Syntrophobotulus glycolicus DSM 8271: one gene and its partner. The protein of the gene in region 1 interacts with the protein of each later gene in a pairwise test. Links are inferred from orthologs where the notes say so. Each region holds a gene or a part of one and is shown on either strand. Other genes may lie near its edges.

What was found.
Region 2: the proteins of ndk (region 1) and SGLY_RS09945 interact in binary tests that used the Escherichia coli proteins (3 or more experiments, as listed by UniProt). The link is inferred for Syntrophobotulus glycolicus DSM 8271 from one-to-one orthologs.

The regions. Positions count from the first base shown.
Region 1 is NC_015172.1:219,045-227,501, reverse strand. The notes cover bases 2,406-5,132. They hold ndk (nucleoside-diphosphate kinase), read right to left. Parts: upstream 4,132-5,132; coding sequence 3,679-4,131; downstream 2,406-3,678. Other genes in these bases: ftsH (ATP-dependent zinc metalloprotease FtsH), read right to left, coding at 4,163-5,132; SGLY_RS01075 (DUF881 domain-containing protein), read right to left, coding at 2,935-3,627; SGLY_RS01080 (DUF881 domain-containing protein), read right to left, coding at 2,406-2,932. In the rest of the region: SGLY_RS01085 (formate--tetrahydrofolate ligase), read right to left, coding at 436-2,106; more of SGLY_RS01080, read right to left, coding at 2,228-2,405; more of ftsH, read right to left, coding at 5,133-6,100; tRNA lysidine(34) synthetase TilS, read right to left, coding at 6,205-7,632; SGLY_RS01055 (SpoIIE family protein phosphatase), read right to left, coding at 7,671-8,457. UniProt on the Escherichia coli protein: Major role in the synthesis of nucleoside triphosphates other than ATP. The ATP gamma phosphate is transferred to the NDP beta phosphate via a ping-pong mechanism, using a phosphorylated active-site intermediate.
Region 2 is NC_015172.1:2,008,937-2,017,504, forward strand. What follows is about bases 2,505-5,342. They hold SGLY_RS09945 (uracil-DNA glycosylase), read left to right. Parts: upstream 2,505-3,502; coding sequence 3,503-4,183; downstream 4,184-5,342. Other genes in these bases: SGLY_RS09940 (EAL domain-containing protein), read right to left, coding at 2,505-3,069; SGLY_RS09950 (DUF4367 domain-containing protein), read right to left, coding at 4,240-5,166; SGLY_RS09955 (sigma-70 family RNA polymerase sigma factor), read right to left, coding at 5,169-5,342. Outside these bases: SGLY_RS09930 (ABC transporter ATP-binding protein), read left to right, coding at 1-51; SGLY_RS09935 (ABC transporter permease), read left to right, coding at 55-1,227; more of SGLY_RS09940, read right to left, coding at 1,222-2,504; more of SGLY_RS09955, read right to left, coding at 5,343-5,714; SGLY_RS09960 (heavy metal-binding domain-containing protein), read right to left, coding at 5,886-6,206; SGLY_RS09965 (YkvA family protein), read right to left, coding at 6,307-6,762; SGLY_RS09970 (putative ABC transporter permease subunit), read right to left, coding at 6,950-8,568. UniProt on the Escherichia coli protein: Excises uracil residues from the DNA which can arise as a result of misincorporation of dUMP residues by DNA polymerase or due to deamination of cytosine.

The DNA of each region.
Region 1 (8,457 bases):
TCCACCGAAAGGGGAACAGGGCTATGCACACTCAGATGCCTGATAACCGGTTCCAGCCTCTGCCACTCTTCCAGCGCACTGATCTCCGTATGGCCGGGTCTGGTTGATTCTCCGCCGATATCTAAAATATCAGCTCCTTCTTCAATCAGCTTTTGGGCTTGGGCCAGGGCCGGCTCCAGTTTAGAAAAACGGCCTCCATCGGAAAAGGAATCCGGAGTCAGATTAAGGATTCCCATGATTAACGTTTTATTTCCTAACAGAAGATGCTGCCCGCGGCAATTGATGATCGTCCCTTTAACCGGTTCCGGGCTTTTTACATGATCTTCGCTCTTCATGCGTTCCCTCCTTAGCGGGAGTCTGTCCAAAAAGCCGGAGAAAAATCTCCGGCTTAGTTGAGTTTTGCTTGTTTTGGTTCTGCCTGCTTTTCCTATGCCATTAAAACAGCCCTGTAATTTTTCCTTCGGCATCAATATCCATATTCATAGCGGCCGGTCTCTTCGGTAATCCCGGCATCGTCATCATCGCTCCTGTGATGGCCACTAAAAATCCTGCTCCGGCGGCCAGCCTGACCTCCCTGACCGTTATTGTAAAGCCTGCGGGTCTCCCCAGCTTAGTCGGGTCGTCTGTCAGAGAATACTGGGTTTTAGCCATACAAACCGGCAAAGAGCCATAGCCTAAATCTATATATTTCTTTATGGCAGTTTCAGCTTCCTTAGTAAACGATACTCCATCTGCTCCGTAAACTTCTTGGCATATTTTTTCTATTTTTAATGGAATAGAATCTTGATCGTCATAGAGCACTTTAAATTTAGACTCTGTCTTCTCCATCGTCCGGAGAACGGTCTCAGCAAGTTCAATTCCGCCTTCGCCGCCTTTGGTGAATACTTCGGATAAGGCAACCTCAACTCCCTGTTTGGCACAACGCTCCCTGATAAACTGCAATTCAGCCTCTGTATCGGTAGGGAAGCGGTTAATGGCGACTACGACAGGCACTCCGAACTTACCCACATTTTCAATGTGCTTTTCCAGATTAACGATCCCTTTGGCTAGCGCGTCCAGATTTTCCGCGCCCAGATTATCTTTGGTTACTCCGCCATTCATTTTTAAGGCTCTGACTGTAGCGACAATCACGGTCAGGGCAGGCGTGAGGCCTGCAAACCGGCACTTCAGGTCAAAGAATTTTTCAGCCCCCAGATCGGCACCGAAACCGGCTTCCGTAATGAGGTAGTCTGTCAGCTTAAGACCTAATTTTGTTGCCACAACACTGTTACAGCCATGAGCAATATTGGCAAACGGTCCCCCGTGAATAAACACCGGCGTGTTTTCCAGAGTTTGGACCAGGTTGGGTTTTATGGCATCCTTCATCAACATCGCCATTGCGCCTTCAGCTCCCAGCTGCCCGGCTGTTACAGGATTGCCGTCATACGTATAGGCTACAACAATTTTAGCAAACCTTTCCTTCAAATCCATCAGGTCTTCTGACAGGCAGAGAATGGCCATAATTTCCGAAGCAACCGTAATGTCAAAACCGCCCTGGCGGGGAATACCGTCCATCCTGCCACCGAGTCCCAGTACGATGTTCCGTAAAGAACGGTCGTTCATGTCCATGACTCTGCGGAAGACAACCTGACGGGGATCAATATTCAGGAGATTACCCTGCTGAATAGAATTGTCCAGCATCGCAGCAAGGAGATTATGGGCGGAGGTAATGGCATGAAAATCCCCTGTAAAATGCAGATTAATATCTTCCATCGGAACAGCCTGGGAATACCCCCCGCCTGCCGCCCCCCCTTTGATTCCAAAACAGGGACCCAAAGAAGGCTCTCTTAAGGCAATCATCGCTTTCTTGCCTATTTGGGCCATGGCTTGTCCCAACCCAACAGTTGTCGTCGTCTTTCCTTCCCCTGCCGGTGTTGGGTTAATGGCCGTTACAAGAATCAGCTTTCCATCAGGATTATCCTTTACTCTCTTCCATACATCCAGACTGATTTTCGCCTTGGTTTTTCCGTAATATTCCAAGTCATCTTCATTCAGCCCAATCACAGAAGCTATCTCATTGATTGGTTTCATTTTCGCTCCCTGGGCTATCTCAATGTCAGTTTTCATCAAGGTCAGCTCCTTTTCAAGTATGCGATGAACAAAATCTGTTCAAGCCAAGCTTTTTATATTATATAACAAGATGCTTTATTCTTCCTGTAAGAAATTCCCTCTTCATGCTTATCCCGCTTTATCCATCAAGCCTTTGCGAAAGCTTAAACTCATATCCCCTTTTATAGGAAGGAATTGTAATGCTCTGGTTTTTTATGATATCAACTTTTATCCCGTCTTCTTTTAAGGCCTGCGCAATCATTTTGTCCAAATAATCGGTAAGATTACCGGGATCTCCGATTGCTAAGACTTCATAAGAAGATCCCCGGATTTTGCTGATCGGCACCTGGTTGATCACGATATTGGAAGGGCCGCTTGAAACAATCGACGTTGTCCCGACTATCCTTTGTCCATTAATCGCTATCGCTTCTGCTCCGGCAAGACGCAGGGTATTTACAATCTTTTTTAGATCTTCCGGAAGGATGGGCGCAAGAACTTTAACATCCGGACCACTATCCAGAATGGTCATTTTAATTCCCGGTCCTTTGACCGCTTCAGTCCCATCCATTTTCTTATACTGGTCCAGCTGGGTGACCGCAGCCCCGCTATTTTGTTCCTTTGTGCTGAGCTTTTCTATCTCAGCTGTTAATGTTTTATATTCTGACTGGAGATCTTGGTTTCTTTCCTTTAGCTGATCAACAACTGTTCTCGCCTGGGCCATTCTGTCGTTCTGCAATTGTTCCGCCCTTGTCGCTTTTTTATGCGTCTGGAATTGCAAGGAAATCAAAAATCCGATCAGTAAAGCCGCAATTGTAATTGCAGGCAAAATTCTTTTATTCCACATCATCAAGACTCCTTTGCCGCTTGAGCAAACTGATATCTATAGAGTATTCCGGCAGGGACGGTTACCGCTTCTACGGGGGGCACATCTAATTTTCTCGTAATCCCATACTGCTGCTGATACTCACCCAATTTGTCCCAGCCATAGAAATTGAGGGCGGACTGCAAATTGCTCTGGTTTCCTATGGCTGTAATGATATAAGGCGGCATTTGCCTGGTGCCGTTGATCTGAATATATGAACCGCTGCAGAAGATCTCCGTATGAGAGGTCACGCGCTGGTCATTCACCGCGATCGCCTCCGCTCCGCCGTTCCAAAGGATGTTAATCAGTTCTCGCAGGTATTCTTCATGAATAACATTGAATCCCTGAGGATCAGACTGGTTTTTGGCGTCATCCAAAGTAATCTTTATCCCCGGCCCTTTAAGCGCTACAAGCCCGGCATTCATCATGGCGTCATCCCACTGCCGGGTGTTTTGACCGGACTCAATCTTGTGTAATTGTTCGGTCAGTTTTTGATTTTCTTTGGCCAACTGTTCGTTTTCAATCTCAAGCTGCATTAAGCTTGGGATTGCGGCTTCTTGCGCAGTGTTCTTATCCTGCTGCTGATAATAAACTTTGATCACTAAAGATAAAAAAAGCCCCGTGAGCAATGCTACGATGGAAATAATTTTCAACCCGGTATTGTTCTTTAACCGCATTTCAACCACTCCTGTTTATTAAAAAAGACACCCTTTCGGGTGTCTCTGCTTTCACTCACTCAGCCATTCTTCCCCAGCTTTTGCATAGTCCAAAATTTCTTCAGATTTAAAATATAAAGCAATCTCTCGAACGGCACTTTCAACAGAATCCGATCCATGGATGATATTGCGGCTGATATCTACCGCATAGCTGCCCCTGATTGAACCGGGATCAGCATTCTTCGGATTGGTCGCCCCCATCATCGTTCGGCACAATGCAACCGCTTCCGGGCCTTCCCAAACCATGGCAACAACAGGAGCAGACATAATATAGCTTACAGTCGGTTCAAAAAAACCTTTTCCTTTGTGCTCCGCGTAATGTTCTTCAGCCAATTCTCTGCTGACACTCAGCAGCTTAAGCCCTGCTAATTTCAGTCCTTTTTTTTCAAACCGGGAAATAATTTCTCCGATCAAACCTCTTTGTATCGCATCAGGTTTCAATAATAGAAAAGTCCTTTCCGACATGCCATAACCTTCCTTTTGTATAGTTTATGATTTATATTTCCACTTCCGGAAAACCGCTTATTTTACCTTCAACCACTTTATTCTCCTCATTGCCGTTTCCGGAAGCACCGGTACCTTCTTCAGGACTGTGTTCCTCAATCTTTTCCATTCTTCTTTCCTTCAGATTGCTTGAATCAAAGCGTGAAACGATTTTCTGAAACTCAGGTGCTTCCAATGTTTCATTTTCCATGAGCGCCTGGGCAATTGCATGGAGAATATCCATCTTCTCATTGATAATATCCTGAGCCTTTTGATAACACTCATCAATCATTCTGCGGACTTCGTTATCAATAGCCTGGGCTACGGCCTCACTATAGTTGCGGTCCCTTGCGATATCCCTTCCCAAAAACACCTGTTCCTCTTTATGACCAAATGTTACAGGACCCAGTTCATCCGACATCCCTAACTCGGTAATCATTTTTCTTACCGTCCCGGTTGCTCTTTCCAGGTCATTTGATGCTCCTGTACTGATTTCATGAAGCACCAAAGCTTCAGCAACCCGGCCTCCGAGCAACATTGTCACCTGGTCCAAAAGCTGGGACTTTGTCATATAATTGCGGTCTTCTTTCGGCAAAAGCAAAGTGTATCCGCCGGCCCGGCCCCGTGGAATGATCGACACCTTGTGCAAAGGATCAGTATGGGGCAAATATTCCCCGAGCAGGGCATGGCCCGCTTCGTGATAAGAAACCAGTTTTTTTTCATACTCACTGATCACCCGGCTTTTTTTCTCAGGACCGGCAATCACCCGTTCAATAGAATCTTCCAAAGCCTTCATGGAGACAGCTTTTTCGTTCCGCCTCGCTGTCAACAGCGCCGCTTCATTAAACAGATTGGCCAGGTCCGCCCCGGTGAACCCTGGTGTCCTGCGGGCCAATACACTCAGATCAACATCACCGGCCAAAGGCTTCCCTTTGGCATGGACTGCCAGAATTTCTTCTCTGCCTTTGACGTCTGGCACACTGACAACAATCTGCCTGTCAAAACGCCCGGGTCTTAAAAGGGCCGGGTCCAGGATATCCGGTCTGTTCGTCGCCGCAACGATAATAATTCCTTCATTCCCGTTAAACCCGTCCATTTCAACCAGAAGCTGATTCAAGGTTTGCTCGCGCTCGTCATGTCCACCGCCGAGTCCCGCTCCACGTTGTCTGCCAACCGCGTCAATTTCATCAATAAAGACAATACATGGAGCACTCTTTTTGGCCTGCTCAAACAAGTCTCGGACACGGGAAGCCCCTACCCCGACAAACATTTCCACGAAATCGGAACCACTGATGCTAAAGAAAGGAACCCCGGCCTCACCGGATACCGCTTTAGCCAGAAGGGTTTTTCCTGTTCCCGGAGGGCCGAATAGGAGAACTCCTTTCGGAATCTTCGCCCCTATTTCATTAAACTTACGGGGAGATTTTAAGAAATCAACGATTTCTTCCAATTCTTCTTTTACTTCATCCGCTCCGGCGACATCTTTGAATGTTGTTTTTTTGTCTTCGGTCACTAACCTGGCCCGGCTTTTGCCAAACTGCATAACCTTGCTGCCACCGCCCTGAGTTTGCTGCATCATATAGAAAACCAAGCCAAAGATAAACACCAGCATGAGTAAAGTAGGCAGAGCGGAAAACCACCAGGGTGCTCCCTGCGGCTCTTCATAGGTTGAAGGAACATTCAGGACTGCCAGATCATCAATGAGCTTCTGGTCATTTTTCGGACCGGATACCTCATTTTTTGTCCCATCCGTCATCGTCACGGTGTATTTATACGTCAGGTCGGTGACTACTATGGAAACATTGCTTACCTTATTCTCGCTTACCGCTTTTTTAAACCCGCTATAATCCAGTTTGGCACTGGTTTCGGCGGGAGGATTGACGACTTTTAACAGTAAAACCGCAAGCAAAAGAATAAAAACATAAATGGCTACATTTTTAAATATTTTCAATTCCGCAGATCCTCCTCTCTAACGGAAAACAACTATCCACATAAACTTCTGCCTTTTAAACAATATTAGTATTATATCATGCCGAAAATTATTTTACAATCAATTCAAAGTAGGCTCCGGGGGATGTGCCGGATAAGACAAAACCACTTCTCCTCGTCCTCATTTTGGGGAAGCAGACTGTCACTGCGACACACTCCGGGTATCCAGATAACAAGAGATCCGACAGCAATCAGGGGGATTTTTCTGCGTTCTTCACCTGTAATGCCATGCTCCTGAAAGACTTTTTTGATTGCTTTATGGCCGATCCCCCGCCAAAACATTCTGTCTCCGTTTTTACGCGCCCTGCATACCAAAGGAACCTCCAGTCTCTCTAATGCATTGCCGCTGAGAACTGTCGACAAACATTGTTGATCTGTCTTTGACTCCTGGGACAGCAGCACCTTTATCCCTAATTCGTTACTGCTGTTCCACCTGTTTTTCTCCAATTGCACTTCATGCTTTTGCCTCTCTCTCTCTGCCGGAATGTTCTCTTTTTTATTATGATCTTTTTCTTCACTTTTTATCTCCCTGCGCAAAAAAACCAGGCCTTCCTTCATTCCGCAGACCTTTATCCCGGGAAGATCCTGCTGCCAGTCCTGTTGCCATCCTTCTTCCATTAAGGTTTTGATCAACTTAAACTCCAATCCCCGCGGATCACCATTGATCTTTTCCGCCGCCAGGCGGAGCAGCCTGGATAATACCGCATTCGGCTCTTGCCACGCTTCACGAGAAAATACAATCCTCCTCCCATCTTCCTCCAGGCAATACCTGCTCCAGAGTGCAACAACCTGAGTCTGGATATATTCTTCGTCCCAACGCAAAAGCTCCGCGGTCCTGCCCAATGCTTCCTCTATTCTGCTGTTGTAGTTTTTTTTCAGTATCGGCAATAATTCCAGCCTGATTTTATTCCGGACATAAACCGGCTCAAAATTGCTTTGATCCAAAGCAAAAGAAAGACCCTCCGCTTCACAGTATGCCAAGATTTCTTGTTTGCTTACCGTCAGCAAAGGTCTGATGATCTCTCCTGCTGAAGGGTATATCCCCCCCAGACCTGATGTTCCGCTCCCTCTAAGCAGCCTGTATAAAAGTGTTTCTGCCTGATCACCCAAATGATGGGCCGTTGCAATCAAATGACATTGATATTTGTCTTTATCTTCCTGAAAACGGGCATAACGCCACTCCCGCGCCGCTTCCTGAAATGACTTTTTGCTTTTGTCCGCATAGTCCTTGGCCTTAAATCTGTGGACAGAAAGCTCTGTTTCAAACTTTCCCGCCAGTTTTCTGACCATCTCCTCTTCTTGATCAGACTCTCTCCTGACCCCATGATGAATATGACTGATGACCAGGGAGATATCGCTTTTTTCCTCCCGGGCATAGCGGTCTAGAATATGCCAGAGCGCGATAGAATCAGGCCCTCCTGATACAGCCACCAAAATTCTCGACCCCGAAGGAACCAGGATTGGTAAAATATCTTTTTTCAGTCTCGCATACATCTGTCTTCCTCCGGCATGACGTAACCTATTCCTTCATCTTAATGCTTATTTTCCATTGACGATTTATTTTTGTCAAAGGTTTTTTCTTTCTTTTTTACCACCAGGACTATTCCATCGTCCTCCATTTTATGATTAGCCATTTTTTTTGCTTCTTCTATAATCTTTTCAGCCATTTCCTGTGCCGTGCAGACCGCTGTTTTCTCTAACATGTCCTTGAGCCAGTCCCGATGAACATCAATGTTCTTCCCCGCGTCAATCACACCATCAGTCAGAAGGATCAGGATTTCATCCGTAAAGCTGATTTCAACAACGGGTATCTCTATTTCATTAAAAATTCCCGCGGGCAGGCTTGATGTACTTAGCACCTTGACATCGGAACCATCTTTAACATAGGATGGCGCAGCTCCAATCTTGATTATTCTGCCTTTTTGTTCTTGAACATCCAATATTGCCATATCAACCGTAACAAAACTTTCTTCCGGAGACCTTAAAACAAGGATAGAATTCAGTGCTTTAACAGCCCCCTCAGGTTCAAATCCCGTGCTTAACAATTGCTCCAATATGGTCAGAGCTGCTGAACTCATTCTGGCCGCTTCCTCACCGACTCCCATCCCGTCACAGACAATAAGAGCCATTTTTGTTGAAGACAGGGGCACTGCATTAAAATTATCCCCGCTGATTCCATTTCCTTCTTTGACAAAGGTTCCGATTCCGATATCGATCAGATTTTTTTGCTGGCGGCCCCAAACCAATGGCCTTCCTTCTTCCTGATTATGCCTTGAATGCAGTTCCTGGGCCAAATGACCAATGACATCTGAAACACTC
Region 2 (8,568 bases), 1.8 Mb from region 1 along the record:
ACAAGAGTGGTTCATATTTTGGACGGATACCTGACTGAGTGGGAGGAATGATTTATGCTGTGGGAAAGTATTAAAATGTCCTGGGTAAATATTATTCACAATAAACTTCGTTCCTTTCTCACCATGCTCGGAATCGTGATTGGCGTAGCCTCAATTATTGCTCTGATTACTATAGTGAAAGGCGCCACCGATAGTATCGGCAATCAGGTAACCGAGCTGGGAGCCAATAAGATCATCATTACGGCAACCGGTACTCCGCTTAAACAAGGCCTTAGCCAGGATGATATTGCCAACCTTTCTCTTATCGAAAATATCAGCGGTATTTCTCCTTCGATTTCCGGGAAAACCGCTATTGAATATCATCAAACCGTACTTGATCACGTCACAGTTCAAGGTAAAAACGAGGTCTATTTTAAAACCGATACAAAGCTGCTGAACTCCGGCAGGCCAATCAATATTTTGGATTTGGAAAATAAAAACCGGGTTGTAATCCTCGGCAGCAATATTGTTCAAGAGCTTTTTTATGGGGCCAATCCTTTGGACAAAAATCTGACGATTAATGGGCTTGATTATACGATTATCGGAACACTGGCGGCCTCAAGCGGATTCAGTATGAACTCAACCAATGATCTGGTCATTATCCCTTATACTACCGCCCTGAGCACCCTGGGGGTCAAAAACATCACCAATCTCGATGTATTTTTAATTGATACCAATCTTGCCGATCAAACTGTACTTGACCTAAAAGGAGTACTTAATCCGGCTTTTAACTATAAAGATCAGGCCTACACAATATTTAATATGGGAGATATTATTCAATCCTTTCAATCCATGATGGCGATGATGTCCCTCCTATTGGCCGGGATTGCCGCCATTTCCCTAGTCGTCGGCGGTATTGGTATCATGAACATGATGCTTGTTTCAATCACAGAACGGACAACGGAGATCGGTTTGCGTAAGGCCTTAGGCGCAACCCCCAACCGGATTCAGCTGCAGTTTATTATTGAAGCAATCTTTCTTTCGGTTTTTGGCGGACTCGCAGGTTTAATTTTTGGTGCCCTGATTGCTTATTTTGCCACAGTTTTAATCGGAATAGACTTTACCCTCTCCCCTGCCACTATCTCCCTGGCAGTGGGCTTTTCAGCGGCTGTTGGTATTATCTTTGGGTATATGCCGGCCCGAAAAGCAAGCAGATTAAATCCAATTGATGCCTTAAGGAGCTTATGATACCGTCTTGTTTCTCCCACTGTTTTTAGCTCTATAAAGATTTTTATCCGCATTGTCAATCAATTGTTCATAAGTCATTTTTTCAGAATTTAAAGTATATGTGCCGAAACTTGCTGTAATACAGATATTCTTATTATTGTATCGTATCCTGGCTTTTTCAACAGCTTGTCTGACTTTTTCAGCGACTCTATAAGCGATATTCTCATTAGAATCCGAAAGGACGATTAAAAATTCTTCCCCCCCGTATCTGGCAATCCAATCAGTATTTTTTCTAATATGTTGTTTGATGATCTTGGCGAATTCTCTTAGTACATGATCTCCGGCTAAGTGTCCATAAGTATCATTAATTTTTTTAAAATAATCGATATCAGCCAAGATAACCGATATTGGTTCGTTTTGATTTGAAGCATTGAAAATATCAACAAGAAGTCTTTCTTCTATATAACGTCTGTTATAGGTGTTTGTCAGACTGTCTTTAAGCATTTCCTCGTTCATTTTATTTACTATTCTATTAATCTCCGTGATTGATTTTCCGTTAATACTAAAAATCAAGTCAGACCTGGTCATATCCTTCATCAAGTCGAGATCATAAGGATGAGTGTTCGTGTTAAAATCCATACATAATATATATTTTTTGTTTTCCATATTCGTAAAAACTTTAGAAATTGTTATACAGAGATTGCCCGTAGCCAAAGAAACATAAGGTTCCGTAATATATTTTTTCAATCCTGCCCCTGTCAGTGGATAATAGTATTTTTCCATGGAATGATCTGTTCCAATCATTGCCGAATAAAAGATCAGGTCATCTTTCACTTTATTCTTATCATAAAAACGAATCGTATTACTAATCTGAATTCCGTATTCGTCAAGGATGTACGCACATTCAATCACCTTATTGGCCCAGATAATTTTAAGAAGTCTATGATCAAACTCCTGACAAGACACTGGAACAAGCTCTTTAATTGATTTGTTAACGATCAAATTCAGATTCTTATTCTTTTGTTTTTCGTCCCTGATCTTGCTGCTCATGTATTGATTAAAGCTTCTGCTTAATATTTCAATTTTGTTATTACAAAAAATAGTTGATTCATTGTAGATCTCCTGTGGCTTTGCAAAGAAGTACCCCTGGATCATTTGCCCGCCAAGTCTCAGTATCTGGATCGCTTCTTCCTCTGTTTCAGCTCCTTCGGCAATAACCAGGGCCCCAATCTCATTGGCCAGGTTTACCAGGGATTTAAATACACCCTGTTTGTAATAATCATTATTGATATTTCTGACTAATGAAATATCGATCTTGATCATGTCCGGCTTGATGAGTAGTATCCTATCCATATTTGAAAATCCGGTACCGACATCGTCTATGGCGACCATAAAACCTAATTTACGATAGGTGTCCGTAAACTTTTTCAAAGCCGTATTATCTTGAACCTTTGTTTCATTAATTTCAATCACAATATTTCTTGGGTTTATTTCGTAAGTATTGACCTGGTTCCTTAAATAATTTGAACCTTCCACCTTATCCAATATGGAAGCATCTACATTGATAAACAATAATCTATCATGATTTTTTTGATATAATTCACGAAACGCTTTAATAACTTCTTCCCGGCAAATCCTGTCCAGTTCTAATGTAAGTCCCTCATCACAGGCAGCATTAAACAAAACAGCGGGAGAGATGATTTCATTCGTTCCTGTATTTATCCCGCGTATCAGCCCCTCTACTCCAATAACCATTTTCCTGCTTACTGAGACAACCGGCTGAAAGTGAACGATGACCCTTTTATTCGTTATGATCTCTCGTATATTTGAAATTTCTCGGTTCTTATTCAATAATGGCTGCATAAGGGCACCTCCCGCACATCCTTATCAAGAAAACAAAAACCTATAGAAAAAGTATGCTTCACTTTTTCTATAGGCTCCTTTGCCAAATAAATCTTAAATGATTTTATCTTTATTTACCATCATTATACAATATTCATTTTGATAAAACAATTTGCTCTTTCTGATTTTTATGATAACCCAGTTCGACCTGAGTTGATTAACCAAAAGCTCACTTTTAGCACAATAAAACAAAGAACCCCGGGAGAAACAGGGTTCTTTTTCCAAAGGAGGTTGGGTTTTAGCAGTATTTCCAAAACTAATATACACATTGCGTATTAAGATCATATTATTGTATCGTAAACAATAGGTTAAGATTTTTACTTATCTCTCTTCCTTCTGCTCTATTCTTCTTTGTTCTTCTCCTTTATAGTATAATGGAAATGGAGGATTTGAGATGCAAATATTGAAAAACGACTGGCATGATTTGCTTAATGAAGAATTCCATAAAGATTACTACTTAAAATTGAGACAATTTCTGATTGAAGAATATCGGACAAAGACAATCTATCCGGACAAATATGATATTTTCAATGCCTTGCATTATACCGCTTATCAGAATGTCAAAGTTGTGATCTTGGGACAGGACCCTTATCATGGCCCAAATCAGGCGCATGGTTTAAGTTTCTCTGTTAAACCTGGAGTACAGCCTCCTCCTTCTCTCGTTAATATTTTCCAGGAACTGAACAGCGATTTAGGCTGTCCCATCCCCAATAACGGCTACCTGAAAAAATGGGCCGACCAGGGGGTTATGCTTCTGAATGCCACCTTAACGGTCAGGGCCGGTCAGGCTAACTCCCACAGTACCATTGGCTGGGGGAAATTCACAGATAAGGTTATTGCCGTACTCAATGACCGCCAGGATCCTATCGTCTTCATCCTGTGGGGCAGAAATGCCCAATCCAAATTGAGTATAATTACAGACCCGAGACATTACATATTGAAGTCCGCCCACCCCAGTCCCCTTTCTGCTCACGCCGGCTTCTTCGGCAGCAAACCGTTTTCCAAAGCCAATCAGTTTCTGGCTTCCATTGGTAAGGAGCCTGTCGATTGGCAGATTGAAGATATCCAGGTTTAATCAGATAAAGGAGTAAGAACCCGGTTTGAGCTCTTACTCCTTATACATTCTGACGTTTATATTGATTCCGCTATTTTAATTAGTTCTTCTTTAGGAAAATCTCCTTTCCCCGACATGCTATACAGCACCTGATTCGCTTCCCAATCAATACTGGTATCATCGCTTATTACAGCATTAACACCATTGACTTTTACTTCCTCTATTTTTCCGTCAGTGCCTATTGTATATTTAGTTTCCTCTTTGGAAGCTCTTTGCTGCATAAATATTACTTTTCCGTTCTGCTCATTAACAAAGAACAAGTCTACATAATCCTTGCTTATCTTCCCTTTTTCGCCCTTATACAATTCAGCCCGATCGAATGTATAGTTTTCCGGCAAATAGGCCGGCAGCTTAACATCAAAGGACAGATATCGGGCTAACTGTGAATAATCTTTAATGACTTCTTTCCTTACAGACATTTGTTCACGCGTAACGATTTCTCCATTTGAAAAACCAGTGATTTCTTGACCTTGGGCATTATAAATTCCGCTTCCATCCTGGGGATATTCTTTGATTGCTTGACCATCCTGATTAAAAATCTTTCCTTGCAGATCATTCGGAATAGTCCTGTCTAAATTGCTTGGTTCAGACTGTATAACTGTAATATTACCCAGGGAAATCGCTTTGATTACTTTATCGACAAGGTCTGTTGCGAAGGCTGTTTGCGAGAAGATGCCGCATATTATGGCAAAAGAAGCTGCACTAACAGAAACTTTTTTCAACAGCTTGTTATGACTTCTTTTCTCATTCAAGCTTTTCAGAACTTTATTGGCAACACTTTTTTTATTACTGCTCTTGCTGAAATCATTGCCGGCTAAAGCTTGACTAAATTTCAGCATCTCCTCATATTCTCTGTCTTTTATTTCGGCTTCTGATTCTGTTCCATTGAGATAAGCCTCTAAATCTATTGAGAAATTCTCTTCAAGATATTCTCTCTCTCTCATCATTAAGACTCCTTTTCCATTTCATTTTTCAACTTTCGGATTGCCCGGTATAAAATTACGGCTGTATTACTTTCCGTAATATCGAGTATTTCTGAAATCTCTTTATTTTTGAGGTTGCCTCCAAACTTCAAAGCAATCAGATGCCTTTCTCTTGAGCTTAAGATATTCAAGGATCGTGCAAGGTCATCATTGGTCTCAGCCTTGACAACCAGATCTTCGGGATTTTCCTCCCTGGAAATAAGATTTTGAGGATCATTGATTAACGTAAGCTTTTGCTTTTTTAAACTTCGAAAATAATCAGTTATGACATTTCTGGCTATCGCGAATAACCAGACTTCAAAGGGAGATTTCCGGTCCGAATATGTTTTTATACTCAGCATTGCCTTCTCAAAAACCCGGCTGGTCAGGTCTTCAGCTTCTTCCTTACCGTTGATCCTATAGAAAATATAGTTATAAATTCTTTTATAGTAGGTCTCAAAAATATAGCTGAATCCTTTATCTTTGATTTCCTTACTGATTAATACATTACTTATCGCAATTTGCTCCATCCATCCAAAAACTCCTTCCTTGTTTTTCCTTAGCTAAGGTTCATCTGTTAATACGTTTAAATTGGCTTTTCATTACACGAGTATCAAGAATTTTTTCATAAAAAATAAAACCCTTTTCACTATTTTTATAAAAGGAAAAGGGTTGATCTATTCTTCTTAATAATTACAGGATTATTCTATCCGCACAGCCGTCCCGGAAGCACTGACCATCAGCATGCTTCCGCTTTGGCCCACCACTTCGTAGTCCAGATCAATCCCGACGACAGCATTTGCTCCCAGCTGGACGGCTCGTTCCTCCAGCTCTTTCAACGCCAGATTGCGTGCATCCTGTAATTTTTCTTCATAAGCTGCGGAACGGCCTCCGATCACATCCGTTACTGCGGCAAAGATGTCCCGCACAATATTTGCTCCCATAATGGCTTCTCCGGTGACCACTCCAAAATAGGCCGTAATCTTGTGTCCCTCAACAGACGGGGTAGTTGTCAGGATCATTATAGAATCCTCCTTTATTTTTATCCTGTTTTCCAGTTACATGATAATTCTTCATTAACAAAAAATATATTGTAAACCTATCGGCATTTCGGATTAGAAATCAATTTCTGGTTCCTTTATTTGCAAACATCGCTTTAATCTTATTCCAGACTCCCTTGCCAACCATATTATCGGCAATCTTTATGATTTCCTTGACTTTAATCAAAATATCCCCTTCGCCTGCCCAGTGCCGGCTGATCACTTCCGGAGCAGTATTATTGATGATGGAATTGAGAACAAAAGCCGCAATAGCTACATCGTCAAGATATCCTGCCGGACCAAGAAGGATTTCCGGGATCAGGTCAACCGGTGAAACAAAATAAGCGATTGCTACTGCCAATTTCGCCTTGTCTTCTACATTGACCTCTTGCTCTACGGTCAGTTTACAGAGAAGATGAAACAAGTCGGGGGCAAGCAGGACATATTCCGCAAACCTGTTTGTTTTACCTTCTTCGCTTTTAAAATAATCCCTGATTTTCCCCCTCAAGGATTGATAAAAATCCTCATTGTTCTTCATCATTTCCCTCTTTTCATTTTCCGTTTAAAATCAAAGTTCAAACGTTGATTATCCTGCCAGATCAAACACCCGAAATCATATGTTGACTAATATTATTGTATATTATCAATATATGATAGGCAATAGAAGTACCGGAACATTCAAACGCTCCGGCCTTCCCTTCCGCTTATTTGAAAGATATCTTGCTCTAATCGGTTGTTTTTTTTCTGCTTCTTTTATTGTTCGTCATGATTTCTACCCGGAAGCCTTTCCTGCTTTCACGAACCGTAGCCGCCATGAAGCCAAAGAATATGAGCGACCAGATCCCGCCGGTTAAAATAATCCCCAATCCTATTCGTAACACAGGAAGCCAGAGCAAAGGACGGCTCAAAAGATACAGACCGTAAAGGATAGTGGAGAAAAACTTGCCTTCCAACACGGGAGGTGAAATCACCAGCGCAATGGAGGTGAGCTCTGCAGGGGGGAAAAGATAGCAAAGACTCAATCCTAACAGGAGAATAAAAAGAAAATTAATCAAATACATGATCAGGGAGGCACCTGGAGAAATCCTCATCTGGGGTTTATCCGGGTTAAAGCGGCAGTTATTGATCGAATAGTAAAGTCCGATCGCACTGGAGCCCAAGCTGAGGAGCACCGCGGCTATCGCCAGGACAAAAACCACTCCGGCCGAAACCCCGATTGCCAAAGATGTCCCCACTAACAGGGCTTCCATTAATACCAGAGTAGGCAATACGGCTGCCATTAATTTCCCCCAGATTACCGGCCATCCCGCCAGGGGAACGCTGTTTAACAGCCAGTCGGACTCTCCCTCCCGGCCAAAGGATTGCAGGGCCAGATTGCCGCTCATCATTACAGTATACATCATGAGGATATATAACAAAGAGGTCAGATTAGCCTTGGTGGAAAAAAAGGAAAATTGAGCAATAAAAAAAGCCATAAATATCAGGGGGAGAAGATAGCCAAACCATTCTCTGGCATCCCGTTTGAGGGAAAGCAAATCCTTTTTGGCAACTGCCCACATGCCGGGCCAGGAAGAAGTTTTTGGCGCCGCTTCTTTTTCATAAAGAAAAGCCATTTTCGCAGGAGCTTTATCCTGAGTATTCCGGGTTTCTAAGACCGGGGCCTGTTTTTGACGGCGTCTTCCCCCTTCTCCCTGTCCAAGTGCAATAAATCCCTGCCTGAACCCCCGTTCTAAAAGGGCCATCGAGAACAGAAACATTAAAATACTGCAGATAAAAATCAAAACACTCCAGGCAAATCCGGCAAGAAGGTCTCCTGATACCCCTTTAATCAGAGCGAGTGAAGCCCACCCCCAAGGAAAATAGTTCATGATGGCCAGTGATTGTTCTTTCCCTGTCAGCAAATTACTGATATCCATGGTTCCCTGACTGCTGAGAAGGAGATTGGGAACCTGAAAGATTAAAGCAATGATCAGTCCGGCTACAACCCCAATCAGACCTATTGCTTCTTTACTCCTGTGAGGGGGGACAATACGCATGACAAGAAGATTAATCAGTTCGGCCAAGGCCGCACCCATCAGCCATAGCCCGCAGCCGATCAAGAAAACCAAAACATAAAAAAATACACCGGCATGATAAAGCAGCCCGCAGAAAATTCCCGGCAAAAAAGCAAAAAGTAAAGCAATCAGTAAAGTGCTGCCGAGTACGGAAACGGACTTTACCGCAAATACTACCTTTAATGGGACAGGTGTCATAAAAAGCAGCTCTAAATCCTCGGACATATAAAGAGCCGCAAAAGCGGCAGTAATCCCGAAAAAAATCTGACCGGCCAGCCCGGTCATAAAGA